3 regions of the Streptomyces sp. NPDC041068 genome follow, and region 2 is predicted to be linked to each of the others. Evidence: riboswitches for the same ligand, from Rfam matches in the RefSeq annotation. Region 2 holds a riboswitch; each other region holds the start of a gene.
What was found. A riboswitch is a leader RNA that binds a small molecule or an ion and turns the genes downstream of it on or off. The one in region 2 is predicted to bind cobalamin.
Positions count from the first base shown of each region.

Region 1: it holds a riboswitch for cobalamin, as region 2 does, so the genes downstream of both, AB0B50_RS27495 (energy-coupling factor ABC transporter permease) here and AB0B50_RS01665 (CbtB-domain containing protein) in region 2, are expected to answer to the same signal.
Region 3: it holds a riboswitch for cobalamin, as region 2 does, so the genes downstream of both, AB0B50_RS16600 (ABC transporter substrate-binding protein) here and AB0B50_RS01665 (CbtB-domain containing protein) in region 2, are expected to answer to the same signal.

Region 1 covers NZ_JBEZCG010000012.1:180,325-189,816, forward strand. Annotated here, with positions in the region: gene purB (adenylosuccinate lyase) at 1-345, shown strand, start outside; gene AB0B50_RS27465 (DUF3048 domain-containing protein) at 390-1,382, opposite strand; gene AB0B50_RS27470 (YceI family protein) at 1,613-2,146, shown strand; gene AB0B50_RS27475 (PTS sugar transporter subunit IIA) at 2,226-3,050, shown strand; gene AB0B50_RS27480 (PTS ascorbate transporter subunit IIC) at 3,174-4,742, shown strand; gene AB0B50_RS27485 (NAD(P)-binding domain-containing protein) at 4,822-5,781, shown strand; gene AB0B50_RS27490 (APH(3') family aminoglycoside O-phosphotransferase) at 6,196-7,005, shown strand; cobalamin riboswitch at 7,313-7,497, shown strand; gene AB0B50_RS27495 (energy-coupling factor ABC transporter permease) at 7,527-8,240, shown strand; gene AB0B50_RS27500 (energy-coupling factor ABC transporter substrate-binding protein) at 8,240-8,614, shown strand; gene cbiQ (cobalt ECF transporter T component CbiQ) at 8,621-9,370, shown strand; gene AB0B50_RS27510 (ATP-binding cassette domain-containing protein) at 9,367-9,492, shown strand, end outside.
Region 2 covers NZ_JBEZCG010000001.1:438,842-448,333, reverse strand. Annotated here, with positions in the region: gene AB0B50_RS01700 (FtsX-like permease family protein) at 1-312, shown strand, start outside; gene AB0B50_RS01695 (TOBE domain-containing protein) at 427-846, opposite strand; gene eno (phosphopyruvate hydratase) at 1,193-2,527, opposite strand; gene AB0B50_RS01685 (MarR family transcriptional regulator) at 2,743-3,165, shown strand; gene AB0B50_RS01680 (hypothetical protein) at 3,338-3,625, shown strand; gene AB0B50_RS01675 (sporulation protein) at 4,257-5,267, shown strand; gene AB0B50_RS01670 (histidine phosphatase family protein) at 5,666-6,262, opposite strand; cobalamin riboswitch at 6,348-6,500, shown strand; gene AB0B50_RS01665 (CbtB-domain containing protein) at 6,537-6,758, shown strand; gene AB0B50_RS01660 (CbtA family protein) at 6,783-7,541, shown strand; gene AB0B50_RS01655 (hypothetical protein) at 7,634-9,193, shown strand; gene AB0B50_RS01650 (hypothetical protein) at 9,199-9,492, shown strand, end outside.
Region 3 covers NZ_JBEZCG010000006.1:392,568-402,059, reverse strand. Annotated here, with positions in the region: partial or broken gene AB0B50_RS16610 (ABC transporter ATP-binding protein) at 18-791, opposite strand; gene AB0B50_RS16605 (iron chelate uptake ABC transporter family permease subunit) at 1,091-2,101, opposite strand; gene AB0B50_RS16600 (ABC transporter substrate-binding protein) at 2,269-3,303, opposite strand; cobalamin riboswitch at 3,369-3,554, opposite strand; gene AB0B50_RS16595 (VOC family protein) at 3,562-3,957, opposite strand; gene AB0B50_RS16590 (helix-turn-helix domain-containing protein) at 4,050-4,916, opposite strand; gene AB0B50_RS16585 (HAD family hydrolase) at 5,106-6,236, shown strand; gene AB0B50_RS16580 (DUF2252 domain-containing protein) at 6,262-7,623, opposite strand; gene AB0B50_RS16575 (alpha/beta fold hydrolase) at 7,750-8,742, opposite strand; gene AB0B50_RS16570 (hypothetical protein) at 8,871-9,179, opposite strand; gene AB0B50_RS16565 (ArsC/Spx/MgsR family protein) at 9,346-9,492, shown strand, end outside.

The DNA of each region.
Region 1 (9,492 bases), on a different contig from region 2:
TTCATGCTCGACCAGACGATCCGTCTGGTGACCGGCCTGCACGTGGACGCGGCACGCATGGCGGCGAACCTGCGGGCGACCCGCGGCCTCGTCCACTCCTCCGCCGTCCTGCTGGAACTGGTCGCGGCGGGCCTGTCACGGGACCGTGAGGCCTACCCCTTGGTGCAGCGGGCCGCGCTGCGCACCTGGAACACCGACGTCGACTTCCGCACGGCCCTGAGCGAGGAGGCGACGGCGGCGGGCGTCACCCTCGACGAGGCACGGCTGGATGAGGTGTGCCGCCCGGAGGCCTTCATCGGGGACCGGCTCGACGGACTGTTCCGGCGGGTCGCCGCCCTCGACTGAGGCTCGTGCCGCCGCCGGGCTCTCTGCCGCCGGGGGCCCGGACGTCAGCGGCGGTCCGCGTACACCATCCAGACCTGGCCCGGCGCGAAGGGCATCGGCCTGCCGTCGGCCAGGGTGAAGGTCGTGCCGCCGGTCGGCGCGGACCGCTTCCAGCGCGTCGGGTAGCTCTTGCCGTCGCGCAGCACGAGGGCCTTGCCGCTGCCGACCGTCTCGATGTACGGGGTCACCGCGCCGTTGACGTCCTTGAAGCGCGAGGGGCGCATCGTGACGTACTGGATGACGATCGTGCGGGCGCCGAGCCGCGCGCCCGACGTGCTGCGGGCGGGCGCGCCGTCGAAGGACGCGAGCCAGCGGCCCTGGCGCGGCGACCAGCGGAAGGAGTGGCTGGCCGACGCGTAGCTGACGGTCCTGCTCGTGGTGGGGGTGCCGCCCGCCGGTGCCGGGCCGAAGCGGAAGCCGATGTCGTGGGGGCGGTCGGCCCGGGGCGCCGAGCGCAGCAGGGCGCCGGGGCGGGCGAAGAGGTTGTGCGGGGCGGAGCGCCCTTCCTGGCGGAAGTAGGCGCCGGGGACGCCGCCGTGCGGGAGGGCGTACAGCGGAGAGTCCCTGAGCACCTTCTGCAGCGAGCTGCGCACTCCCGAGTAGGCGAGGGCGGGGCGGCCGAACTGGCGCAGGAGCTCGATGTCGGACTCGCGTGCGCTGCGCACCGGGCCGACCGTCCTGGGCAGCCTGCTGGAGTACACCCCCATCAGGCGGCTCATGCCGCCCTCGACCTTCTCCACGTACACGATGTCCGCCTGGTCGAGCCCCGTGTGCGGCCGGGCCCGTCGCGCGTTGTCGAACTTCACGGCGAGCACCGGGCCCTGGCGGGCCATCAGGCCGGTGAAGGGGGAGGGGCCGCGGTGCGGCGGTCCTTCCCCGTCCGTCGGGGCGCCCGCATGGGCCGGGGCGCCCACCGTGAGCGTCGCCGTGGCGACGAGCGCGAGCACTTTCGCGCCGAGGCGGGTGCGGCGGGTGGCCCGGGGTGTTGTCGCTGCCATCGAGGGGTCTCCGTTCGTGGCCATGCGGGACGGAACTGCGCAGGCGCAGTGGTACCTCGTGGGGCCATGGCCCCAATCACCCCTGGGGCCATCCAACCGGTGGCACGTCACTCTTTCGAGCGGTGACATTTGTACCGGCCGGGAGCGGACATCCGTTTCTTCCCCCTGCCCGGACCCCGCCCCCATGCTGAATATCGGGGGCACCGACAGACGGGGAAGGTGTGGGACTCATGGACACGACGCGCACAACGGGCACGGGGCCACTGGCCGCGCCGGAGGCCGGCACGTACGACATCGACACGACGGCATCGGCCGTGCGGTTCCGCACGCGCTCGGTCTTCGGGATCGTCCCGGTGCGCGGCACGTTCGGGCTCGCGCGGGGCACCGTGGTCGTGGCCGATCCGGTCGAGGAGTCGACGGTGGACGTCACCATCCGTACGGATACGTTCGACTCGGGGCTGCGGCGGCGCGACCGGCACGTGCTGTCCGCCGACTACCTCGACGCGGCGACGTACCCCGAGATCGCCTTTCGCGCTCACGGTCTTCGACGTGCGGAGCAAGGGGCGGTGCTGGAGGGGGAGTTGACGGTCCATGGAGTCACCGGCACCGTCGCCGTGACGGTCGACTCGTCCGTGACCGAGGGCAGGCGGCTGAGGGTCCGTGGCACGGCCACCATCGACCGGTACGCCTTCGGAGTGACCAAGGCCAAGGGCATGACGGGCCGTCGGCTCCGCGTCGACCTGGACGTCCACGCGACCCGCTGAAGGTCTCCGGGCGCCTTCGAACACCCCCGAACGGTGCCCAGGACGTGCCGAGCGCCCCGCGTCCGCGAGAATCATGGGCATGGCAGCGTTGAGCGAGATCCTCCCCGTGGAAGCCGTCCTCCTGGACGCCCCGGCCGCCGACTGGCGCGAGGCCGTGCGGCGCGCCGGTGACCTGATGGTCGCCACCGGTGCCGCCACGGACACGTACACGGCGGAGATGATCGAGAACGTCCGGGAGAACGGGCCCTACATCGTCATCGCGCCCGGACTCGCCTTCGCGCACGCCAGGCCCTCGCCCGCCGTGCTGCGCACCGGGATGTCCTGGGTGCGCCTCGCGGCCCCGGTGGAGTTCGGGCACGAGGCCAACGACCCCGTCGAACTGGTCGTCGGACTCGCCGCGCGGGACGCCTCCGAGCACACCGCGGCGATGGGCGCGCTCGCCCGGCTGCTCGCCGACCCCGACACGGCGCGCACCCTGCGCGAGGCGGCCACGCCGCAGGAGGTGCACGCGATCCTGTCCGGCGGACCGCAGGAAGCGGGATCGCAGGGAGCGGGTCCGCAGGACGCGGGGCCGGGGGAGGCGGGCTCGCGGAAAGCGGCGGCGCGCGGCGGCGGGGACCTGCACAAGATCCTGACCGTGTGCGGCAACGGCGTCGGTACGAGCCTGTTCCTCAAGCAGACCGTCGAGGGCGTCCTGGACCGCTGGGGATGGAGCAGATACGTCACCGTCGAGGCGACCGACACCATCTCGGCCAAGGGCAAGGCGAACGAGGCCGTCGCCATCCTCACCTCGCGGGAGATCGCGAGGACGCTCGGCGACGTCGGCGTACCGGTGAAGGTCGTCGAGGACTTCACCAGCGCGGCCGAGGCGGACCGTGTGCTCCGCGACACCTACGACGTCTGACGGCGCGAGGACAGCAGTGCCGCGCGAGGACAGCAGTGCCGCGCGAGGACAGCAGGACCGCGCGAGGACAGCAGGACCGCGCGCGAGGACAGCCGAGCCGCGGAGAACGGAGACGGAGAATTCATGGACTGGCTCGTGTCGATCGCCGAGTTTCTCGTCAACGAGATCCTCAGCCAACCCGCCTACCTCATCGGCCTCATCACGGCCGCGGGCCTGATCGCCCTGAAGAAGTCGGCCGGGCAGATCGTCGGCGGTGCCATCAAGGCGACGCTCGGCTTTCTGCTCATCGGCGCGGGCGCCACCCTCGTCGTCGGTGCGCTGGCCCCGCTCGGCGAGATGATCCAGGGCTCCACCGGCGCGCACGGCGTGATCCCGACCAACGAGGCGATCGTCGGCATCGCGCAGCAGCAGTACGGCGCGCGCGTCGCCTGGCTGATGATCCTCGGCTTCGCGATCAGCCTGCTCCTCGCGCGCTTCACGCCGCTGCGTTACGTGTTCCTGACCGGCCATCACATGCTGTTCATGGCGACGCTGTTGACGATGGTCCTGGCGATCGCGGGCCAGTCGTCGTGGGTCGTGGTGGTCGTCGGAGGTGTGCTCCTCGGCATCCTGCTGGTGGCCATGCCCGCCTTCGCGCACCCCTGGACCAAGCGCGTCACCGGCAACGACAGTGTGGCGATCGGGCACTTCGGGACGGCGGGGTACGTCGCGGCGGGCGCCACGGGGCAGTTGGTCGGCCGACGCAGCCGCAGCACCGAGGAGATGAACCTTCCCGAAGGGCTGCGCTTCCTGCGCGACTCGATGGTCGCGACCGCCCTGTCCATGGTGCTGATCTACCTGATCATGTCGCTGGTCTTCCTGGGGAAGGTCGGCAAGGAGGAGGCGTTCAAGGCCTTTAGCGAGGACGGGGCGGCGGGCGCGAGCGGCGTCGGCGACTACGTCATGCAGTCGGTCATGCAGGGCCTGCAGTTCGGCATCGCCGTCGCCGTGATCCTCTTCGGTGTCCGCACGATCCTCGGCGAACTCGTCCCGGCCTTCCAGGGCATCGCGCAGAAGCTGGTGCCCGGCGCGGTGCCCTCGCTGGACGCGCCCATCGTCTTCCCCTACGCCCAGAACGCCGTCCTGATCGGTTTCATCTCCAGCTTCGTCGGCGGCCTCGTCAGCCTCGGCCTGCTCGCCTGGGTCTTCCATCCGGCCTTCGGTCTCGCCCTCGTCCTGCCCGGTCTGGTCCCGCACTTCTTCACGGGCGGCGCGGCCGGCGTCTACGGCAACGCGACCGGAGGCCGACGCGGCGCGGCCCTCGGTGCCTTCGTCAACGGCGTCCTCATCACCTTCCTGCCCGCCCTGCTCCTGAAGGTCCTCGGCGCCTTCGGCGAGGAGAACACCACGTTCGGCGACGCGGACTTCGGCTGGTTCGGCACGCTCATCGGCTACGCGGCCAAGGCGGGCGAGGCCGGTGGCATCGTCCTGATGCTGCTGATCGGTGCGGCGATCCTGTTCGGCGCGATCGTCGTCCAGAAGCGGGTAGTGGAGACCGGCTGGGACCCAGGAGCCCACCGCGACGCCCTGCTGCCCCCGGACGAGGCCCTGACGCCGGGGCCCGCCCCGACTGCCGCCGGTACATCGGGTGCGTACGCGAAGATCGCACCGCCACGCGGGGCGCCGAAGCCGCCTCCGCCGCCGGGCAGTTGACCTTCACACCGATGTGAAGCTTTAGCGTCACTCCTCGACCGGGACCCCCAAGTCCCCGGAGTAGCAGGAGGGTTCGACGATGGCTCAGGAAAGCTCGACGACACGGGCGCGGACGCGGATGCGGACGCTGACAACGAAGCCGGTGCCGGTGCCTGTGACGGTGATCGGGCTCGGGCCGATGGGACGCGCCCTGGCCGCGGCGTTCCTCGCCGCCGGTCACCCGACCACCGTGTGGAACCGGACACGGGGGAAGGCCGACGAACTGCTCGCCAAGGGCGCCACCTGGGCCGACGGCCCGCTGGACGCCCTCGGCGCGAGCGACGTGACCGTCCTCTGCCTGATCGACGGGAACGCCGTCGACGCCGTCCTCGACCGTGCACTCGCCGCATCGGACGGCCGCCCTCTGCCCGCCACCACGCTGGTGAACCTCACGTCCGAAGGGCCGGGCCGCACCCGTGAACTGGCCACCCGGGCGGAGGAGTTCGAGGTGCCCTACCTCGACGGCTCGATCATGACTCCGGCGGCGGCCATCGGTACGGAGGCGACCCGCATCCTCTACAGCGGCCCCGCGGACCTCTTCGACCTCCATCGTGCGACGCTGGCCGCTCTGGGAGGCAGCGCCATCCATCTCGGAGTCGATCCGGGGAGAGCGGCGACCTTCGACGTCGCCCTGCTGAACCTGTTCTGGACCTCGATCACGGGCCTGATGCACTCCTTCGCGCTCGCGGCGCGGCACCAGGTCCCGGCCACCGAACTGGCGCCCCACGCCCGGCAGATGGCGCAGCTGGTCGCCGACTTGACCCCCGGGCTCGCCGCCCGGATCGATGCCGGCCAGTTCTCGGGGGAGGGGACGTCCTCGCTGACGTCGGTCTCCGCGAGCCTGGAGCACATCGTCCACGCACTTGAGGAAGCCGACGTCCCTTCGGCGTTCACCCTTGCGGCCAAGGGGGTCGTCGACACGGTGCTGTCGGCGGGCCTCGGAACGGACTCCCCGGCCCGGCTCGCCGAGTTCCTCAGCCATGAGCGCGTTGAATTTTGATCCGCAGCCTGGCCACTTGTTCCGGCCCTCCAGGGCGACCGCATGATCAGAGAGCCACGCTCGTCGAGTTCCATCGTGATCACGCACTGCTTCGTGAGCTCCTTGCCGACGATGTGAACGACCTGACATGTCCCGCCACCGAGTCCGACTTGGCGTCCGTCCTTGGTGGCGGTGCCGGAGCAGGTGTCCGGATCCTCCAGGCTCGGTCCCGCCGGGCCCAGGCCAGTGGCCTCGTACTGAGCGTTCTGAATCTTGAGTTCGAGGACCTCGACGCTATGACCGGCGATTCATGACGTCCAAGGCCAATACCGCTGTGGCGCCATGGCCGCGGAGTCATGAGGAGTCGAAGCCGAACATGCCGGAGTGGCCGGAAATATCGGGTGGGGGTGCGGAGGGCCGCCTGCCATGATGCCGATCATGAGCAGCGATCTGCGGCAGAGGTATGCCGCGTACCGATGGACCCCCGCGACGGACGGCGCGTCGGGCGCCGAGGTGCACCACCTCACCGGAGCGGGCGCGGGCGCCCCCGACCTGTACGTGAAGGTCGCCCCCGTCACGTACGGCGGCTCGCCCTCCGACGTGTCGGGTGAGGCCGACCGTCTCGCCTGGCTGGCCGGACGGGGCATCCCCGTGCCGCGCATCGTCGAGCGCGGCGCCGACGACCGCGTGGCCTGGCTGGTGACCGAGGCGGTGCCCGGCAGGCCGGCGTCCGACGAGTGGCCGCGGGAGCGGCGGCCCGCCGTGTCCGACGCCCTCGCCGACCTCGCCGCCGCCCTGCACCAACTGCCGCTTCAGGACTGTCCGTTCGACCGAGGCCTGACGGTCACCATGGAGCAGGCCGCGCGCCATGTGGCCGAGGACCTCCTGGAGCTGGACGACCTCGACGAGGAGCGCGCCGGATGGACCGGGCAGCGCCTCCTCGACGAACTGCGCCGCACGCGCCCGGCGGTGGAGGACCTGGTGGTCACCCACGGCGACTTCACCCCGGAGAACGTCCTGCTCGACCCGGACACCTGCCGCGTCACCGGAGTCATCGACGTCGTCCGCCTCGGCAGGGCGGACCGTCACACCGATCTCGCCATCGCCCTGCGGGAGTTGGTGACCGAGGAAGACCCGTGGTTCGGCCCCGAGTACGCGGAGCGGTTCCTCGCGCGGTACGGCGAGCACGCGGCGGTCGACAAGGAGAAGCTGGACTTCTACCAGCTGCTGGACGAGTTCTTCTGACGGCGAGGCGCCACGTCCTCGCCGCTGCCGACGCGGTGCGCCCGCGGCTTCCCGGATACGGGCAGCGGCGCGACTGCCGGTACGGCGCCCAGGGCATGCCGTGGCTCACGCGGGGCGGTGCCCTCCCGAACCGGACGCCCGTCCACTGAGCGAGCAGGGTCCCCATCCCGAGGGTGGGGGCCCTGGACGTTCGGGTCCGCCGCACCTGCGCATGGCCTCTGAGCAGGGGCGTACGCCGTGGTGGTGTGCGCTCGGGCGTGCCACCGCTGCGACCGCTGTGCAAGTTGTCAGGTGGATCAGTTGCGCACTAGTGTCGCCACGCCTTGGTGAACGGGAAATCCGGTGTGATGCCGGTGCGGCCCTCGCCACTGTGATCGGGAAGTCCGGTTCCAGCCCTCGCGGCAGCCACTGGGTGCGTACGCGCCCGGGAAGGCGGAGTCCGGTCGGTACGACCCGTCAGCCAGGAGACCGGCCAAGGCGCGTTGTCCATCCACGAGGTGCTGGAGAGGGTCTGCTGAGCCATGCACATAGCCGAGGGTTTTCTCCCGCCGGCGCACGCGATCGCCTGGGGCGTAGCGTCCGCGCCGTTCGTCGTCCACGGAGTCCGCTCCCTGACGCGTGAAGTCAAGGAACACCCGGAGAGCACCCTGCTCCTGGGCGCGTCCGGTGCCTTCACCTTTGTCCTGTCCGCCCTGAAGATCCCGTCCGTGACGGGCAGTTGCTCGCACCCCACGGGGACCGGGCTCGGGGCCATCCTGTTCCGACCGCCGATCATGACGGTGCTCGGCACCATCACCCTGCTCTTCCAGGCCCTGCTGCTCGCCCACGGAGGGCTCACCACACTGGGCGCCAATGTGTTCTCCATGGCGATCATGGGGCCCTGGGCCGGATACGCCGTCTACCGGCTCCTCAAGCGGTACGACGTGCCGCTCATGGTCGCTGTGTTCTTCGGCGCGTTCGTCGCCGACCTGTCGACGTACTGCGTCACCAGCGTCCAGCTGGCCCTGGCCTTCCCCGACCCCAGCAGCGGATTCATCGGCGCTCTGGGCAAGTTCGGAGGCATCTTCGCCGTCACGCAGATCCCCCTCGCCGTCAGCGAGGGACTGCTCACCGTCCTGGTGATGCGGCTGCTCGTGCAGTCCAGCAAGGGCGAGCTGACACGGCTCGGCGTGCTGCTGCAGGGCAAGCGAGCGGCCACGGAGAAGCAGACGACGCAGACGGAGGCCAGCGCCTGATGAACCGGAACACGAAGATCAACATCCTGCTGCTCGTCGTCGTCGCCGCGCTCGCGGCGTTTCCGCTGGTGTTCGGCCTCGGCGACCACAAGAAGGAGCCGTTCACCGGTGCCGACGCGCAGGCCGAGACGGCGATCACCGAGATCGAGCCGGACTACGAACCGTGGTTCTCGCCGCTGTACGAACCACCGTCCGGAGAAGTCGAATCAGCGTTGTTCGCCCTGCAGGCGGCCATCGGCGCCGGTGTCCTCGCGTACTACTTCGGGCTGCGTCGAGGGCGTCGTCAGGGCGCGGAGCGCGCGCGGGCGGAGGAGGCCCCGGAGGACTCGTCGAGCGGCGCGGAGGACACCCGCGCCGACAGGGAACAGGTCTGACCCGGCGTGCTGCCCATCGACGCGGCGGCGCACAGCAGTCACTGGCGCCGTCGTCACCCCGTCGACAAGGCCGTCCTCGGGCTCGGACTCACAGTCCTCGCGATCTCCCTGCCGCCCTGGCCGGGAGCCGCCCTGGTGGTGATCGCCGCCCTCGCCGTACTGCTGGGGCCCGCGGGCGTGCCGCCCCGCAAGCTGTGGCGCGCCTACCGCGTGCCGCTCGGCTTCTGCGTCACCGGCGCCCTGACCCTCCTCGTCCAACTCGGCGGTCCCGAGGGGTTCGTGGCGCTCGCCGGCGACGGCCCTGCACGCGCGGGCGGTCTGCTCCTGCGGACCTCCGCGGCCTCGCTCGGCGTGCTCCTCTTCGCCTTCACCACGCCGATGTCGGACCTGCTGCCCCGCCTGGTGAAGGCGGGCGTGCCCGCACCGGTCGTGGACGTGGCGCTGGTGACGTACCGGATGAGCTTCCTGCTCCTGGACTCCATGAGCCGCATCCGGCAGGCGCAGGCGGCCCGGCTCGGCCACACCACACGGGCCGCCACCTGGCGCTCGCTCGCGGGCCTCGGCGCCACCGCGTTCGTACGGGCCTTCGGCCGGGCGAGCCGGCTGCAGGCCGGGCTCGCCGGACGCGGCTACGACGGCACCCTGCGGGTCCTCGTGCCCGAGGCCCGGATCTCCCGGGCCTTCGTGGCCGCGAGCGCGGGCCTGCTCGTGGGCCTCGCGGCCCTCACCCTCGTACTCGAAAGGTTCCTTCCATGAGCGAGCCGCGTGCTCTTCGCGAGCCGGGCGCTCCCAGTGGGCCGAGCGACTCCCTGGTCTCCCTGCGTGCGGCTTCGTACGCGTACGAGGAAGGCCCCACCGTTCTGAGCGGCCTGGACTTC
Region 2 (9,492 bases):
CTGGGCGTCTGCAAGGCGCTCGGCATGTCACCACGGCAGACCATGAGCCTCGTACTCTCCTCGGTGACCGCGATCGGCGCCATGGGCGGCCTGATCGGCGTACCGACGGGGTACGCGCTGCACGGCCTGGTCATGCCGATGATGGGCCGCGCCGTGGGCACGACTCTCCCGACACCGATCGTCGACGTGTACGCCCCGCTCCACCTCCTCCTGCTGGGCCTCGGCGGGGTGGTGATCGCGATCCTCGGCGCACTGTTCCCGGCGGGCTGGGCGGCCGGGGCGCGCACGGCCGAGGCACTGCGCACCGAATAGCGTTCGCCCGAGCGGCACCCGGCGGAACGCGAGCCTCCGAGCCCTGAACTGCCGAAGGCGGCGGCCCTCGCACCTTCCGGTGCGAGGGCCGCCGTCGACGCGTACGCCGGTGGATCAGGCCGTGGCGAGCGAGACCTCGGTCGACTTGATCAGCGCGACGACCGAGGACCCGGACGCGAGGTCCAGGTCGGCGACGGCGTCCTTGGTGATGGCCGCGGTGAGCGCGCCGCCCTCGACGTCGACCTTGACGGAGGCCATGGCGCCGCCGGTGGCGACGTCGGTGACGGTGCCCGCGAGTTGGTTGCGGATGGAGAGGCCCTGGACCGGGCCGGTGGCCAAGGACACCTCGGTGGACTTCACGAGGATCTTCACCTCGGAGCCCTCGGCGAGGCCGAGCTCCTTGACGGACTCGGCGGTGATCGCGGCGGTGACGTCCTGGCCGCCCGCGAGGCGGACCTTGACGGTCGCCATGGCCTCGCCGGTCGTGATGGACGCGACGGTGCCGGGAATCTGGTTGCGGATGCTCAGGGTCATGGGTGCTGCCTCACGGAGTCGTTCGGAGTAGCCGGAAAGGAGGGACAGGAGGAGGGTGCCGACCTGTCGTGCCCCTGAAGGTATTACGCCCGGAAACATCCTGTTGTGCACGCATCGCATCCGCGAGGCGGATGTGATCACCGGGCTGGCAGATCAGACAGGGACCGCGGTCACCTCTGATCTAGCCCGGTTGGGGACCGATACGGGCCCGGCATGGACCGGCGTGGGCCTTCCATGAGCCCGGCACGGGCCTCGCATGAGCCCGGCATGGGCCTCGCATGAGCCTCGCATGAGCCCGGCACGGGCCTCGCATGGGCCTGGCACGAGACCGACACGGGCTCGCTGCTCACACCCGACGCAGCACGGAGCGACCCGCGAAGTGCGCCGCGTCGCCCAACTCCTCCTCGATCCGGATCAGTTGGTTGTACTTCGCCGTGCGATCCGAGCGGGAGAGCGAGCCGGTCTTGATCTGACCGCAGCCGGTAGCCACCGCCAGGTCCGCGATGGTGGTGTCCTCCGTCTCGCCCGAGCGGTGCGACATGACAGCCGTCCAGCCCGCCTCGTGGGCCGTGGCCACCGTGGCGAGCGCCTCGGTCAGGGTTCCGATCTGATTGACCTTGACCAGGACCGAGTTGCCGACGCCGGTGCGGATGCCCTCGCGCAGCAGCGTCTCGTTCGTGCAGAACACGTCGTCGCCGGTGAGCTGACAGCGGTCACCGACGCGGGTCGTCAACTCGCGCCAGCCGTCCAGGTCGTCCTCCGCCATCGGGTCCTCGATGGAGACGACGGGGTAGGCGTCGATGAGCTCGGCCAAGTAGTCGGCCTGCTCGGAGGGGGTGCGGCGCACCCCCTCGCCCGTGTAGTGGTACACGCCGTCACGGAAGAACTCCGACGACGCCGGGTCCATGACCAGGCCGATGTCCGTGCCGGGGCGGTAACCGGTGCGCTCGATGGCGCTCATCACGAAGTCGAGCGCTTCCTCGGCGGTACGGAGCGCCGGCGCGAAGCCGCCCTCGTCGCCGACGCCCGTGGAGTGCCCTGCGGTCAGCAGGTCTCGACGCAGGGTGTGGAACACCTCGCTGCCCATGCGTACGGCCTCGGCGAAGGTGCCTGCGCCCACGGGCGCGATCATGAACTCCTGGAAATCCAGCGGATTGTCCGCGTGGGCACCGCCGTTGACGATGTTCATCATCGGCAGCGGCAGCAGGTGGGCGTCGGCGCCGCCGAGGTAGCGGTAGAGGGGCTGCCGGTGTGCAGCCGCGGCAGCCTTGGCCGCGGCGAGGGAGACGCCGAGGACCGCGTTGGCGCCGAGCCGGGACTTCGTGGCGGTGCCGTCGAGGGCGACCAGCGCGGCGTCGAGACCCGCCTGGTCGGTCGCGTCCCGGCCGCGCACGGACGCCGCGATCTCTCCGTTGACGTGGGCCACCGCGCGGTCGACGCCCTTGCCGTGCCAGCGCGCGGAGTCCCCGTCGCGCAGTTCCACGGCCTCGCGGGCACCGGTGGAGGCACCGGAGGGGACGGCCGCGCGCCCCAGGGACCCGTCCACCAGGACGACGTCGACCTCGACCGTGGGATTACCCCGGCTGTCGATGATCCGGCGGGCGGTGACGGTCTCGATGACGGCGTCGGCGTTCTTGGTGGGTTCGGTGTTCTTGGCGGGTTCGACTGCCTGTGCGGACATGGGAGTTCCTTCCCGTTGTCGTGTGCCGTGGCCCCGGCTGCGACGACGCTGGCGCTGAGCCCGACAGAGCAAAACCATACAGCAATGCTGTTCAGTTTTGCTGCACAGCATTGCTGCGCAGTACTGCTGTACAGCAATGCTGCACACCACTGCTGCACACCACTGCCGTGCAGGTCAGGTGCACAGCTTTGCTGGCCAACGGGATAAAGTGCCCTATGCCCACCTCGGAAGCCGCCGCGATCGCCGCTGAACTGCGCACTGCGATGGGCAAGCTCACCCGACGCGTCAAACACGAGGACCGCATCCCGCTGGGCCAGGCCGCCGTGCTCGGCGCACTCGACCGCAACGGCGCCATGACGACCAGCGACCTCGCCGCCGATCAGCGCGTACGCCCCCAGTCGATGGCCCGGTCGGTGGGCCTGCTCATGGAACAAGACCTGATCACACGCCGGGCGCATCCCACGGACGGCCGCAAGTCACTGGTCGAGCTGTCGGACGCGGGCCGGGCCGCGCTCGAAGCGGAGCGCGGCCGCAGGGCCGGGTGGCTCGCCCAGGCCATCGAGGCCGAACTCACGGACGAGGAGCGGACGTTGCTGGCACAGAGCGCCGCCCTGCTGGAGCGGCTCGCGACGCGCTAGGCGCCCCGCAGGAGACGTCCGCGTCGCCGACCGGCTCCCGCAGCATCCGTCCGGCCTTCCCAGAAGTGTCCAACAACTCAAGTCGGTCCGAACAAATGCACCGGAAAGCCGGTCGCCGGACCCTCCGGCGACCGGCACGCGGCGGCGACGGGCGCCGCGCCGACTGGTCCGCGTGGCGACCCGCGTCAAGGAACAGCCGACCGACAACACACGACTGCTCGCCGCGGCATTCCTCGTCAATCCGGTCGTCATTCTCGGCATCGGGGCGGTCCGGTACGCCAAGGGCGGGGACATCACCCACAAGTTCGAACTCGAACCCGAGGGCCCAGGTGAGGAGTTCGTCTTCGAGTTGGGCCGCGACCACAAGAACACCCTCCTCACGCTGCGCATGAAGGCGGAACCCAACTGCGTGCTGGACCTGTCGGTGACCTCGGCGCACGTGGACGACTGGCACGGATGACCGACATTAGCGACCGATATTGGCGACCGACATGAACGACTGACAACGACTCGACGGGCCCCGCGCCCTCGGACGGAAGCCGCGACGACGGCGCCGACTCGCAGAGGACTGACAGTACGATCCGGCATCGCGCCGACGGCCGCGCTCGGTCTGGCCGCTGCAGCGGGCTGCGGCGATGACGACAGCGAGGACAAGAGGCCCATCCTCCGGGACACCTCCAGGACACCGCGCACATCGCAACTGCGTTCGATCAGCCGGGACTCAACCTGTTCGCCGGCCACCGCAATCGCGGCTTCGACATGGGCATCGCCTACCGCCTGGGCGAAGAACTCGACTTCATAGGCCCCTACCTCACGACGCCGCAGGGCAGCGTCGACGCGGTGTTCAGCGACGAGGCACTGCTGTACGGCTACATGGAGCAGCAGAGGAAGAGAAAGGCCCCTCAAGGCGGTTCCGGACGTCACCATGGGCCTTCTCAACCGGCACAAACCCGGTCCGCACGACCTGAACACCTACCCCTCCCGCCACCCCTCATGGGTGCTCGCCTGCGACTCGAAGCGGCCTCTATACTTCTACAGCCCTGTAGATAAGGGCTTTTGACGAACGATCACATGAAGGAGTGGACGCCGCGATGGTGTTCAAACGGCTGCTCGGCTCGCTCGGTGTGGGTGGCCCCACGGTCGACACGGTCCTGGACCCGGGTGCGGTCCAGCCCGGTGGCAGTCTGTCGGGTCAGGTCCATCTCAAGGGCGGCAACGCCGACTTCGACATCGAGCACATCACCCTGGAGCTGGTAGCCCGGGTCGAGGCCGAGCACGAGGGCGGTGAGAGCGAGGGTGTCGTCACCTTCGACCGGTTCACTGTCGGCGGCGGGTTCCGCCTCGCCGCGAGCGAGGAGCGCAGCGTGCCGTTCAGCGTGACGCTGCCCTGGGAGACCCCCGTCTCGGAGTTGTACGGGCAGGGTCTCGGGATTGTGCTCGGTGTGCGTACCGAACTGTCGGTGGCGGGCGCGAAGGACAAGGGTGACCTGGACCCGCTCACCGTGCGCCCGTTGCCCGTACAGGAGGCGATCCTGGAGGCCCTCGGCCAACTGGGTTTCGGCTTCCGGTCCGCCGACCTGGAGTACGGCCGCATCGGCGGTACCGGCCAGCAACTTCCCTTCTATCAGGAGATCGAGCTCACCCCGGCCCCGCGGTACTCCCACGCCGTCAACGAGATCGAGCTGACCTTCCTCGCCGGCCCCGGGGGCATGGAGGTGGTCCTGGAGGCGGACAAGCGCGGCGGGGTCTTCTCCTCCGGCCATGACACCGTCACCCGGTTCGCGGTGGGCCACGACGAGGCGGCGCGCGCGGACTGGAATGGCGTGGTCGACGGCTGGATTCGGCAGGTCATCGAGCACCGCTCGTCGTACGGCTCGCACGCCGCGTATGGACACGGTGACCCCTATGGCTCGGGGAACGGCCACGGCGAACACCACCACGGGCGCGAGGATCACCACCGCTCGGGACCCGGCATGGGCACCGTCGTCGCGGCCGGCGCGGCCGGGCTCGCGGTCGGCGTCGTCGGCGGCATGGTTGCGGCCGAAGCAGTCGACGAGGTGGGCGACTTCTTCGAGGGCGACGACGAGGAGGACGAGGGGTAGTCGGCGCACACAAGGACATCAGGGAGCAGACCTGAGGCATCCGACCTCTACGTCAGCGCCTGACGACACGGTTCTCCCCCTTACGGTCCCCCGCTGCCCGCACGACTACGCCATCGCATGCGGGCGGCGGTCCGCGCCTCGTTCTCGGCGCTCTCCGAACTGGCCCTCTCCGCAGGCGAGAGGGGATCGTGGTTGTCGGCCCGAGAGTCAAGCCCCCTTTCCGACCTGGGGGGGCATCGTGGCCGGGTAGGGATTGAGCAAGGAAGTTGGGCGGTCGGCCGCTGAGTCCGATCAGTGCGGCCGGTGTTCGGCGCGGGACACCACGCCCTCGGCCCCCCGGCCCTGCCGAGCAAGGCTCCGCCGTACGCCCTCTCACGCCGACCGCATCTGCGTACCCTCTACGCACCACTGTCAGGTGGGCCCGGCGCCCGCTCGAGAGACTGCCCGAACCGAATGTTCCAGCGCCCGGCTCGTCCGCTGAGCTCCGTCGCAGTCAGGGGCGGCACGTCGATCCGCCAGAACGCCGACTGGGGTGCCCCGAGCACCCGTACCCCCGCGGCTCGCACCACTTCCGGATCCACCACGGCCGTGCTCCGCCCTGGCGACTCTGCGGCCCCGTCCAGCCAGGCCGAGATCCGATCACAGAAGTCCCGTACCGACTCGCCACCATGAGGCGCCGAGTCCGGATCCGCCAGCCACTGGCTCACCGCCTCCGGTTCCCGTGCGCTCACCTCGGCCAGGGTCGCGCCGCGCCAGCGCCCCACATCGAGCCCGACCAGTGCGGGTACGACCGCGGCGTCCAGACCGAGGGCCTCGGCCGTTTCGCGGCAGCGCACCGAAGGGGAGACCCAGGCACGGTCCCCCGGCGGCAGACCCTCGGCCGAGGCCCGCGCACGCCTCAGACCAGAAGCATCCAGCGGGCACCTGTCGTCGAAGCGCGCCTCCCGCAGCGCCCCGCTGATGGCGGGTGAGATCAACACGACTCGACTCGTCACACGTCCGTCCCGCTTCTCAACATCATTGCTGCCCGCGGGACTTCACGCCCCGTGCACCCCATGACCGTGCTCCCTCACGCCCTTGGCCTCCTCTTCCCTGCGCGGTACCTTCTCGTCGATATCGACGACGGGTTCGCGGAAGCCGGTGGAACTCCGGCACGGTCGCGCCACTGTAAACCCGGTCCTCACCCCTGGGTGGGCCGCGTGAGTCAGACCCGCCCCGCCGTCCTGTGCACCACCGAGACGGGACGCGAGTTCCCCGGGAGGGCCTGCCATGGCGCAGTCTGCCGCTCAGCCGACCACCACCCCCACCGCCGTACCAGCCAAGCTGCCGATCGGCGCCATCGCGCCCTGGGCGGTCTTCTTCGGCATCCTGATGCTGGTCCTGCTCTACTTCGTCGGCGTCGAGCAGGGCGCCACATCCGTGATGAGCGGCCAGGACGTCCACGAATGGGTGCATGACGCCCGCCACCTGCTCGGCTTCCCCTGCCACTGACGGCAGCGGAGAGTCGTACAGCCCATGAACTCTGCAACTGTCCGCAACCTGCTGGTGCGTGGCATGCTCGCGGGACTCGCCGCGAGCATGCTCGCCCTCGCCGTCTCCTACTTCTTGGGTGAGCCAGGCGTCGACGCGGCGATCGCCTTCGAGGAGGCGCACGCCCACGAAGACGAACACGGCGCGGAAGTCGTCAGCCGCACGCTGCAGTCCACCGCCGGCCTGTCAACCGGTGTTCTCGTCTATGGAGTCGCCTTCGGCGGGATCACCGCCCTCGCGTACTGCTTCGCGCTCGGCCGCATCGGGCGCTTCGGGCCACGCGCGAGCGCGCTGCTCCTCGCGGCCGCCGGTCTGATCACTGTGTACGTCGTGCCGTTCCTGAAGTACCCGGCCAATCCGCCGGCCGTCGGCGACCCCGACACGGTCGGACGGCGCACCGCCCTGTACTTCCTCATGATCGCGCTCGGCGTGCTGCTCGCCGTCGGCGCGGTGGTCCTGGGCAAGCGCCTCGCACCACTGCTGGGCAACTGGAACGCCACCATCGCCGCGAGCGCGTTCTACGTCCTCGCCGTTGGGCTCGCCTACGTGTTCCTGCCGTCCTTCAGCAAGGTCCCGGAGCACTTCCCCGCCGCTGCGCTGTGGGAGTTCCGGCTGGCGGCGATCGCCGTCCAGATCACCCTGTGGACCGCCTTCGGGCTGGTGTTCGGAGTCCTGGCCGAACGCGCACTGGCCCCTGCTACGGCGAGCTCGGAGGGGGGAACGGAGACGGTCGTCAAGGGCTGACGGTCAGGAGCCGGAGGAATACTCTCTTCGTGAACGGCAGGGCCGACGCTCCCCTGAACGGTGGAAGCCGACGCTCCCCTGAGCGGAGGAATGTGACAGCACGACCTCGCGTCTTCATGGCCTTCTCCTCACGCGCGCCCGCGGACGCAACGCTCGCCGCCCGGCTGACGGCGGTACTCCGGGCGCGAGGCGTCCCGGTGGCGGCGCGGGCGGACGACACCTGCACGCACTTCCTCGCGATCCTCTCCGGGACCACAGGCACGTCCACGTCCGCCTCCACCCCGGCCGAACGGGACGTGGCGGAGCAGATCGCGAGCGCCGTGGAGAGGCGGCGCTCGCACGGCACCCCCGCGCTGTTCCTGCTGGCACCGGACGGCACCGACCTCGGCCGACTCGCCGCGCCCGTCGGCCCGTTCCGCCGCATCCGGTGGCACGACGGGTTCGGCGCGCAGGTCGATGAGGTGGCCCGCGCCCTGGACGTACCGGTGACACTGCCGAGCGGTGCGGCCGGGCTGATCGACGACAAGACGGCGGGCTTCCTCGGGCGCGAGTACGTCTTCGACGCGATCGACGACTTCGTGGGCGGGCCCGCGGGGCGCGGATACTTCCGCCTCGAGGGTGATCCGGGCGACGGCAAGACAGCGATCATGGCCGAGTACGTGCGCCGCACCGGCTGCGTGGCTCACTTCAACGTACGCAGCCAAGGCATCGTCGGTGCCCGGCAGTTCGTGACGAACCTCGGCGCCCAGCTGCGTGCCAAGTACGGCATCGCCGCCCCGGCCGACGCGGGCGACACAGGCCGCTACGGCGAACTCGTCGGCCGGATGCTCGCCGAAGCCCGTGCCGCTCTGCCCGACGACGTGCCGCTGATCGTCGCGGTGGACGCCCTGGACGAGGCGGAGCGGCAGGAGGAGTCGGACGCGGTGAACGTCCTGTTCCTGCCGCCCGTGCTGCCGGCCGGCGTGTACGTCCTGGTCAGCAGCCGCCGGGCCGAGGTGCCGCTGCGCATCGAGACGGCGTGGAGCCGGTACGACCTGGGCGAGCACCTGAGCGCCGCCATGGTCGACATCCGCGACTTCCTGACGCGCACGGGCGGCTCCCACTCCGAACTGGCGGCGTGGCTCGCATACCAGCGCATCCCGCTGGGCCGGTTCGTCGACGTCCTCGCCGAGAAGAGCGAGGGCAACTTCATGTACCTGCGCCATGTGCTCCCGGAACTGAGCGGCGGCCTGTACAGCGACCTCGACATCCAGCAGCTGCCCCACGGCCTCGAGAACTACTACGAGAGCCACTGGCGGCTGATGGGCATGACCGCGCGGCCGTCCCCGCGCACCAAGATCTGGGTCGTGTACGTGCTGTGCGAGGTGGCATCACCGGTCTCGATCGCCCTGCTCGCCAGGGTGATGCGCGAAACCGACGCGCGGGCGGACGCCATCGGGATCCAGGAAGTCCTCACGGATTGGCGGCAGTTCCTCCGCCGGGAGAGCACTCCGGACGGTCCTCGCTTCAGCATCTACCACAGCAGTTTCCGGGACTTCCTGAAGAAGCAGGACACCGTTTCCAGCGCGGGCGTGAGCATCAAGGGCATCAACGAGGCGATCTCCGACGTGCTGTGGGAGAACGAGTACGGGAACGAGCACGGGGAGGACTGAGGCGGTTGAGCGGAACCGGTCACGCCGACACGGCCCACTCCGACGCGATGCACGCGGCCGCGGACTTCGGGAGCGTCCCCGACTGGGTAGGCGCCGTGGGAACGGCCGCGGCCACCCTTCTACTTGCCGTGGGGCTGCTGCGGGAGATCCGGCGGCGCCGCCTCGACGACGCCCGCGCGGCCGCGGAACGACGGGCCGCGGAGGCCAACCAGGCGCGCCTGGTGAGCGTGCTGTTCCGGGTGCGCGGCAGCGGGCGGCGCGTCGAGTGCGTGGTGCGCAACGACAGTTCCGAGCCGATC
Region 3 (9,492 bases), on a different contig from region 2:
CCCCGGCCGCCGGGGCTTCAGCCCCGCAGGAAGCGGACGGAGGGCCTGCCGCCCTCAGGGCCGGCGTCCTCGCCCGGCGTCACCACCGCCCGCACTCCGTACACCTCGGCGATCAGTTCCTCGGTGATCACCTCGGCCGGTGTTCCCGCCGCGTGGGCCGCGCCCTCCTTCAGGACCAGCAGGTGGTCGCAGAACATCGCCGCCAGGTTGAGGTCGTGCAGGGCGATCACGCTGGTGACGGGGAGTTCGCTCACCAGGGAGAGCAGCTCCAACTGGTGCTGGATGTCCAGGTGGTTGGTGGGTTCGTCCAGGAGGAGCTCGCGTGGTTCCTGGGCGAGGGCACGGGCGATCTGGACGCGCTGGCGCTCGCCGCCGGAGAGCGTGTGCCAGGACTGGGCGGCGCGGTCGGTCAGGCCGGTGCGCTCCAAGGCCTCGCGTACGGCGCGCTCGTCGTGGGGCGTGGGGGCGGACCAGGCACGGCGGTGCGGGACGCGGCCGAGGCGTACGACATCTCGTACCGTCAACTCGGCCTGTGTCGTGGCGTGTTGCTCGACCACGGCGACGCGGCGCGCGACCGAGCGACGACCGACGTCGGCCAGGGGGCGCCCGTCCAGGGTGACCACGCCGGAGGCCGGGGCGAGGACGCCCGCGAGGATGCGCAGGAGCGTGGACTTGCCGGAGCCGTTGGGCCCGAGGAGACCGACGGTGGCACCGGCGGGCGGCGCGAGGCTGACACCGTCCACGACGAGGCGTCCACCGGCCTCGCGGGCGACACGGTCGGCACGGAGCCCGACGGGGGCCGGGGGGTGGGCTCCGCCGACGGAGGGAGGCGCTTCGGGGACGGGCGCTGCGGGGGCAGGCGCTTCAGCGGCGGGCGCTTCTGCGGCAGGCGCTTCAGCGGCAGGCGCTTCAGCGGCAGGCGCTTCAGCGGCGGGCGCTTCTGCGGCAGGGAAGGTCCCTTCGGAGGAGGCCACTTCGGTGTCGGCGGAGGCCGCTTCAGAGGAGAGCAGCCCGGGGTCGGCGGAGGCCACCCCGGAGGAGAGCACCCCGGGGTCGGCAGAGGCCGGTTCGGAAGGCATCGCTTCGTGTGTCATGTCGTCGCCCTCCGCGTCCGGTACAGGACCGCCACGAACGCCGGTACGCCGATGAGTGAGGTCACCACGCCCACCGGGACCTCCTGGGGGTCGAGGACCGTGCGGGCCAGCGTGTCCACCCAGACCACGAAGACCGCGCCCGCGAGTGCCGTGACCGGGAGCAGGCGCGCGTGCCCGGAGCCGACGATCGCGCGGGCGGCGTGCGGCAGGACCAGGCCGACGAAGCCGATGGCGCCCGCCGAGCTGACCAGGGCCGCGGTCAGCAGCGCGGTCGTGCAGAGCAGGACGAGGCGGGTGCGGGCCACCCGGACGCCCAAGGTCGCCGCCGCCTCCTGGCCGAACGCGAAGGCGTCCAGCGTGCGGGCGTGGGACAGGCAGATCAGCAGCGCCGCCGCGAGCACCGCCCCGCACAGCCACACGTCCGTCCAGCCGACCCCGCTGAGCGAGCCGAGCAGCCAGAAGATGACGCCGCGCGTGGTCTCCGCGTCGCCCGCCGCCAGGATGACGAACGACGTCAGCGCGGAGAAGAGCTGCATGGCCGCGACGCCGGACAGGACGACCCGGTCCGTCGTGCCGCCCAGGGTGTGGCTGAGCAGCAGCACCAGGGCGAACGAGCAGAGCGCGCCCGCGAAGGCCCCTGCCGAGACCGACAGCGCTCCCCCGCCGACGCCGAGGACGACGACCGCGACGGCTCCGGTGGACGCCCCGGACGACACCCCGAGCACGAAGGGGTCGGCGAGGGGGTTGCGGAGCAGGGACTGCATGACGGCACCGCAGACCGCGAGCCCGGCGCCGCAGACCGCGGCGAGCAGGGTGCGGGGCATCCGCAGGTTCCACACGATGCCGTCCCTGATCGGCGTGAGCCGCGCCTCGCCCCACCCCAGGTGCGCGGCGACCGCGGACCACACGTCGGGGACGGAGATGTCCGCGGGCCCGATGGTGACGGCGACGGCCACGGACACCACCAGCACCCCGAAGCCCCCGAGCCACAGCAGCGCTTGCCGCAGCGCTCCGGGGACCGAGGAGCCGCCGGGTTCCGGGGCGGCGTCGACCGGCACGGCGGACGCCGGAGCGGTGGACGCCGGAGCGGTGGACGCCGGAGCGGCGTCGACCGGCACGGTGGCATGGCCCGCCGCAGGTCCTCGCCCCGAACCCTCGCCCCGCCTGCCGGGCGTCACTTCGTCAGCCCGAACTTCCGTAGGCCCGCCGCCACTTGTTCGATGCCGTCGACCGTGCGGATCGTGGGGTTCATGGCCTGGCCGCTCAGCAGGACGTAGCGCTTCTCCTTCACGGCGGTCAGGTTCTTGGTCGCCGGGTTGGTCTCCAGGAACTTGATCTTCGCCTCGGCGCTCTCCGCGGACTGCGACTTGCGCGTGAGGTCGCCGATGACGAGGACGTCGGGGTCGCGGTCGGCGACCGTCTCCCAGTTGATCTGCGGCCACTCCTCGCGCGTGTCGTCGAAGACGTTCTTCGCGCCGAGCTCACGGGTGATGATCCCGGGGGCGCCGCAGCAGCCCGCCATGTAGGGGGCGCCGGAGTTGGCGAACCAGTAGAGGAGCGTGGCGTCGGAGGCGTCGATGTCCTTCGTGGCCTTGGAGATCCGGCCCTTCATGTCCGCGATCAGCTTCTCGCCGCGCTTCTCGACGCCGAACACCTTCGCCAGGTCCCGCACCTCGCCGTAGACGGTGTCCATGGTGAGCGTCTTGACGCGCTTGCCGTCGCCTCCGCCGTCGTTGTCCTTGCCCGCGCAGTCGGTGGGCGAGACATAGACGGGGACGCCGAGTTCGGTGAACTTCGTCCGGTCGGCGACGCCGCCCTTGCCGACCGTGTAGAGGAAGGAGGCGCTGACGAAGTCGGGCTCCTTGGAGAGGACCTTCTCCAGCGCCGGGTAGCGGTCGGAGAGCCGCTCCACCTTGGCGTTGTCCTTGGCCAGGTTCTTCAGGACCGGGTCGGTCCACGTGCCGGTGCCCACCATGCGGTCGGCGAGGCCGAGCGAGAGGAGGATCTCCGTGGAGCCCTGGTCCAGGGAGACGGCCCGCTGCGGCGGGGCCTTGACCTCGGCCTCCTTGCCGCAGGAGGCGACCGTCACGGGGTAGCCCTTCGCGTCCTTTTCCGCTGTCTTCTCCGCGGAGCCGCCGCACGCGGTCAGCGCGAGCGCTCCGGCGCCGAGCAGGGCGAACGTACGTATACGACGGTTCTTCGAGGACACGTGATCCCTTGAGTGTCACGGCTCATACGCGGAGCCTGGCCTGCGTCACGACCTCCGCCGCCCGGTGTGCGAGCGGAGGCGCCAGCAGGTCTTCGGACTCGGGATCGGCCGGACGGGGCGCCTTCCCGGACGTCCGAAGACGCCCAGTGGCCGTGGCCCCGCCCGTCCCCCTCACCGCTGCGCGTCAGTTCCGGATTCTCACCGGATTCCCTGGCCCAGGTGTGGGTTTGACTGGCTTGCGCAAGTTATCACGCCTGCTCAGGGGGTCGGTCCGGGCCTCGGCTCGCCCCGATAGGTGCCGAACGACCAGCGGTTTCCCTCCGGGTCGAGGATGCCGAACTCCCTGCTTCCGTACGGCTTGTCCTCGATCTCGGCGGTGATCCGCACGCCCGCCGCGGTCAGCTTCGCGTACAGGGCGTCCACGTGGTCGGTGACGACGTAGGCCCCCGCGGTGCCGGGCTTCCCGCAGGTGCCGGCGACCGCGTCCGGATCGTACGAGCCGAGCATGATGCCGCCGCCCTCGGGCCAGTCGAGCTGGGCGTGGGCGACGCGGCCGCCGTCCTCGTAGACGGCGGTGCGCAGGAAGCCGACGGTGTCGACGAGGAAGTCGATCAGCGCGGGGGCGTCCTCGGCCTGGAGGCCCGGCCAGATCATCGGCGGAGGCGTGCCGAGCCGCTGTTCTGCCGTGGTGTCCTTTTCCGCCGTGGGGTGCGAGGGGTGTTCTGCCGTGGTGTCTCGTGTGGTGTTCATGCCTCCCACTCTTCGCCCACGCCATGGGCCCCGGCTTGGATATTCCGGCACTCCTCGGCAAGCCAGCCGGTGGGACTGAGCTCCGTGTACTGCTGGAAGTCGCGTACGAGGTGGGAGTGGTCGTAGTACCCGGCGTCGGCCGCGACCCGGGCGAGGTCGGGCGGGGCCTCGGCCGTGACCGTGCGGGCCACGGCGGCCTTGGCGTGCTCGAAGCGCATCAGGCGCGCGGCCTGCTTGGGGCTCAGCCCGGTCTCGGCGCGGAACAGGGCGCTCAGCCGCCGCTCGCTGAGCGCGACGTGCCGGGACAGGCCGCCGACCGTGCCCGCGCCCCGGTGCCTGGCGAGCCAGGCCCAGGCCTCGGCGACCTCGGGCCGCACCCGCCCCGCGTCGGCGGCCGCCGCGCGCCGCCGCAGATAGCCGGAGAGCAGCGCGAAGCGGTCCTCCCAGCGGTCGAGGGCGCACAGTTGCTCGCGGACCTCGGCGGCGCGGCCGCCGAACACGTCCGTGCCCCTGGTCACGATCTCTGTGCTCAGGGCCGCCGCGGGCAGGCCGAGGAGCGCGCGGGCCGCGAGGGGGTGCACGGCGAGCTGGATGCCCGCCTCGTGCTCGGGCGAGACGAGGTAGACGGGGCTCTGGTGCAGGCCGCCCACCATGATCTCGGTGCGCACCGCGTCCACGCCGGTCGCCTGGTCCGGTGTGCCGCCGCCCGCGATGGTCCCGTCCAGGGAGAAGACCACCGTCAGATACGGCGACGGCAGGCCCCGGTGCAGGGCGGGCCGCTGCCCGGCGGTGCGGTAGCCGACCGCGGACACGACCATGCCGTCGAGCCGGGGAACGGCCCTGACGAACTCCTGGGAGCCCATGGCTCCCAGTATGCGCGGCCCGTCCGAAGCGGTCTCGGCGTCCGGTTCGACTACCCGTGTTCACCTTCCCCATGCCCCCTGTGCACGGTGACTTCGATCATGGGAAATGAGGGCGTCGCCCCATAGCATTGCGCGCCGCTCCGGACGGGGCCGCGCATCGCTCTCAGGGAACGGCAGGGACGTAGGGACATGGCAGTACGGGCAAAGGGAAAGCTGGCCGTCATCGGCACCACGGGCGCGCTGGCCGCCGCCGTCCTCGCGGGCAGCGCGCTGTGGCCGACGAGCGAGGCCAGCGCCGCCGACACCTCGGCGGCCACCGCCCGTGAGCTCTCGCACTGGCCGAAGCCCGTCGCGAAGCAGCTCGGCAAGGTCATCGCGAAGAACGACCACAAGGGCGCGTACGCCGTCTTCGACGCGGACAACACGACGTACCGGGGCGACCTGGAGGAGTCGCTGCTGCCCTTCCTGGAGATGAAGGGCGTCCTGACCCGCAAGACGATGGACCCGTCCCTGAAGGTCATCCCCTTCAAGGACAAGGCCGGGCACAAGGAGAGCCTCTACAGCTACTACAACCGGCTGTGCGAGGTGGACGACCAGGTCTGCTACCCGTGGGCCGCGCAGATCTTCTCCGGCTTCACGCTGAACGAGCTCAAGGGGTACGTCGACGAACTCCTGGCGTACAAGAAGCCGATCCCGGCCGAGTACTACGAGGACGGGAAGCTCACGAGGACCGAGGTGAAGGCGCCGGAGTTCTCGCGCGGCATGCAGCAGCTCTACAAGACGCTGCGGGCCCACGGCATCGAGGTGTACGTGGTCAGCGCGGCCGGCGAGGACCTGGTGCGCATGGTGCTCGCCGACCCGAAGTACGGCTACGGCGTGAAGCCGCAGAACGTCATCGGTGTCTCGATGCAGCTCAAGGACCGCAAGACCGGTGAAGTGACCACCTCCCGCAAGGAGATCGCCGAGGGCCGCTTCGGCGAGAAGGACCGCGAGAAGCTCGCGAAGCGCGAGCTGACGCCGAACCTGTGGGCGCCGCTGACCTGGTACGAGGGCAAGCCCGCGGCGATCAACACGTACATCGACGAGTGGAAGAAGCCGATCCTCGCCGCCGGTGACACCCCGGTCAGCGACGGCCCGATGCTGTTCCACTCCGCGGACGTGGAGCACGGCGGCGTACGGGTCTGGGTCAACCGCAAGGACTCGTACATGAAGCAGCTCGACGGGATGAAGAAGAAGAACGCGCAGCGGCAGCGCGAGCTCGGCCAGAAGGTGACCGCCGACAAGCGCTGGCTGACGGTCACCCCGGACCAGATCGGCTAGCGGTTCGCCGAAGGCCCGGGGTCCCTCAGACCCCGGGCGCCGCCCCGATCACCCCGGAGCCGATCGCCGCGGTGAGCGCCGCGTGGTCGCGGGTGTTCTGGGCGGCGTAGCGCAGTGCGAAGTCGGCGACGGCGCGGTCGAAGGTGTCCGAGCCGCCGAGGTAGGCGGCGATCGCGATGCGGTCGCCGGAGCGTGCGTGGGCGCGGGCCAGGGCGGTGCCGCACAGGCCCGCGTAGGCGCGCAGGTCGGCGGCCGACATGGCGGCGAGGTCCGCGGAGCCCTTCATGTCGCGCAGCTGGCGCCAGTAGAAGGCGCGGCCCTGGGGCCCGGTCATCCAGCCGAGGAAGATGTCGCTCGCCGCCTGGAGCAGCCGCTGCCCCGCCACCACGCGGTGCCCCGGGTGGACGTACGGACCCGTCGGCAGATGGTCCTCGACGACGGACCGCACCGCCTCCTTGATCTGCAGGAAGAGCGGGTCGCCCGCGTCGCGCCCGGCGAGCAGCACGATGAAGCAGCGGGTGCCGACGCTGCCGACGCCGACGACCTTGCGGGCCGCGTCGACGAAGCGGTAGCGGTCCAGGAGGAGGCGCCGCTCCTCGGCGAGCGTGGAGCGGTAGTCCCCGAAGATCTTGCGCAGGGCGGCCATGTCGGGGGCGCCGACCGGTTCGAGGAGCGGCGGGTCGTGGACGATACGGCGCTCGCCGTCCACGACCTCGGTGAGCTTGCCGAGCGCCTGGAGGCTGGTGCGCTTGCGTGCGCGGTCGAGTCGGGCCGCCACGCGGTCGCGGGAGGCGCCGGGGCGTACGAGCGGGAGCAGGTCGTGGGCGTCGATGCGCTCGTACCAGACGGCGAGCTCACCGAGGCCCGCCAGACGCCGGATGCCCGTGCGGTACGCGGCCACGGCGTCCCGCGCCGCGTCGTGGGCGCCGCTCTCGGCCGTGCCGTTCTCGCGGGCGGCGACGGCGACGCTGGCGGCGAGGCGTTTGACGTCCCACTCGAAGGGGCCCGGGTAGGTCTCGTCGAAGTCGTTGAGGTCGAAGAGCAGGGCGCGTTCGGGCGAGGCGAACAGGCCGAAGTTCATGAGGTGGGCGTCGCCGCAGAGCTGCACGGTGAGGCCGCTGTGGCGCTGGGCGGCGAGGTCGCCCGCCATGACGGCGGCCGCGCCGCGCAGGAAGGCGAAGGGGGACGCGGCCATGCGGCCGTAGCGGATGGGGAGCAGTTCCTGGACGCGGTCGGCGCCCTGGCGCTCCAGGACGGCCACCGGGTCGGGGCGGTCGGCGGAGGGTATCCAGGCACCGTGGGAGGAGCGCGAAGCGCGTTTGCGGGCCGCCTTTCCCACCCGCGCGCGTGCTTCGGGGGTCGTCGCGCGTGCCTCCGGGGTCGTCATGCTCGCTCCCCTCTCACGCTCGCGGCGGACGACCGGTCGCCCCGCGGTCGCCGCTCCTGCCCTCAGCAGCAGCCAATGCGGCCGGGGGCCCGTACGCATGCCGGGTACGGCGAACGGGTGACCGGATCAGTGCCCGGGCCGGGCACCGTCCGCTCTCCCTCCGGGCTGCTCCTGGTCGGCCGCCCATGCCGCCACCTGCTTGGCGAGCGCGGCGCCCGCGCGGGTCCACGCGAAGTGGTCGAGCCGGGCGCCCGCCTCCTGCGCGGTGTAGCGACGGCGGGTGAGGCGCGCCCGGGGAACCTTGGAGAGCAGGTGGTCGAGGGCGGACGCGGGGGCGTAGGTGTCGCCCTCGACGCAGACCGCGAGCACGGGCAGGTCCAGGGCGGCGAGCGCGGCTTCGTAGTCGAGCGCGGAGCCCTTCGCCGCGTACCGGCCGGTGCGGCCCTGGTGCGCCCAGTCGCGCATGACGCCCTTGGGCTGGTTGCCGCCGAAGCCGAGGCGGGTGCCGGGCCAGCGGCCGAGCACGGTCGCCGTCGCCGCGACGAGGAGCTCTCCGGCGAGCAGGAAGGGGGCGCGCAGTCGGCCGTACGCGCGGTACCAGACCGAGCCCGAGGCGACGAGCGCCACGCCGTCGACGCCGGGGCCTACCCCCAAGGAGGCGTGCACCAGGCCGAGTTGGCCGCCCATGCTGTGGCCGAGGAGGTACAGGGGCATCTCGGTGCCGAGCGCGGCGCGGATCGCCGCGACGACCGCGGGCAGGTCCTCCTCGACGATGGCGCGGTAGCCGTGGTCGACCGCTGTGGGGTCGGTGACGTGCGGGGTCGCCTCGCCCTGGCCGCGCAGGTCGGCGGTGAGCACCGTCAGGCCCTCGTCGTGCAGGGCGTGCGCAAAGCGGCGGTAGAAGCGGGCGGGCGCGCCCATCGCGGGCAGGATCAGGACCGCGGGGGCCGGTGGCGGGCCCGGCGCGGGACCCGAGCCGGACGGAAGGAAGCGTTCCGGCTCGGGGGCGCGCAGGGCCCGCACCGGGAGCCGGGCGCCGTCAGGGAGTTCGGCGGTCGTCAGGAGCGGCAGTTCGCCCACGGGGGCCGGCCGGGCGCCGACGGGTTCCTGCTGGGTCATGGCCACAGCATGTCTCATCGCACAAGTGCGCGCACAGGCCCGGGGCCCAAATCCCCCGGCCCCCCACGGACTTCGCGCCGGAACACGGAACCCCTGGGGCCAACCCGCCCCAGGGGCCCCGCACTTGCTCACCGGCTGTAGCGCATCAGGGCACGCACCATGTGGCAGGTGATGTCGGACGGGGGATGGATCCCCACCTCCTCCGCCATGCGCCGTATCGTGCTGTTCTTCGCCTGGCCCGGCAGATAGACGCCCGAGTCGAGCAGGGCGATGGCCAGGCGCATGGCCTTGAGGCGGCGGTTGTGGTTGACGTACCACTCGCGCGGGCGTCCGGCGGGGAGCGCCTTCTTCTCCAGCGGGGCGTACGGCAGATCGATCAGAACGGGCTTCGGCACGGTCTTGGACACACGCTTCGATGTGAGTGCGGCAGCGGGCAAGGCATCCTCCTGTCGCGGTCAGGACCCCCCGTCGGGCGCCCTCGAACACTACTGTGATTCTACTGCGGAGCACTGACAATCGCCGCTGGCCAGAAGGGCTTTGAGGCATTCGAACAGAGCGGCACCGAGCGGCCTGGGGCGGGTGTTTCGCGGGTAGCGTGTGCGCATGGAGATCTGGATCAACCCCGCCTGCTCGAAGTGCCGCGGCGCCCTCACCCTGCTCGACGCGGAGGGCGCCGACTACACCGTGCGCCGCTACCTGGAGGACGTGCCCACCGAGGACGAGATCGGCGCCGTCCTCGACCGCCTCGGC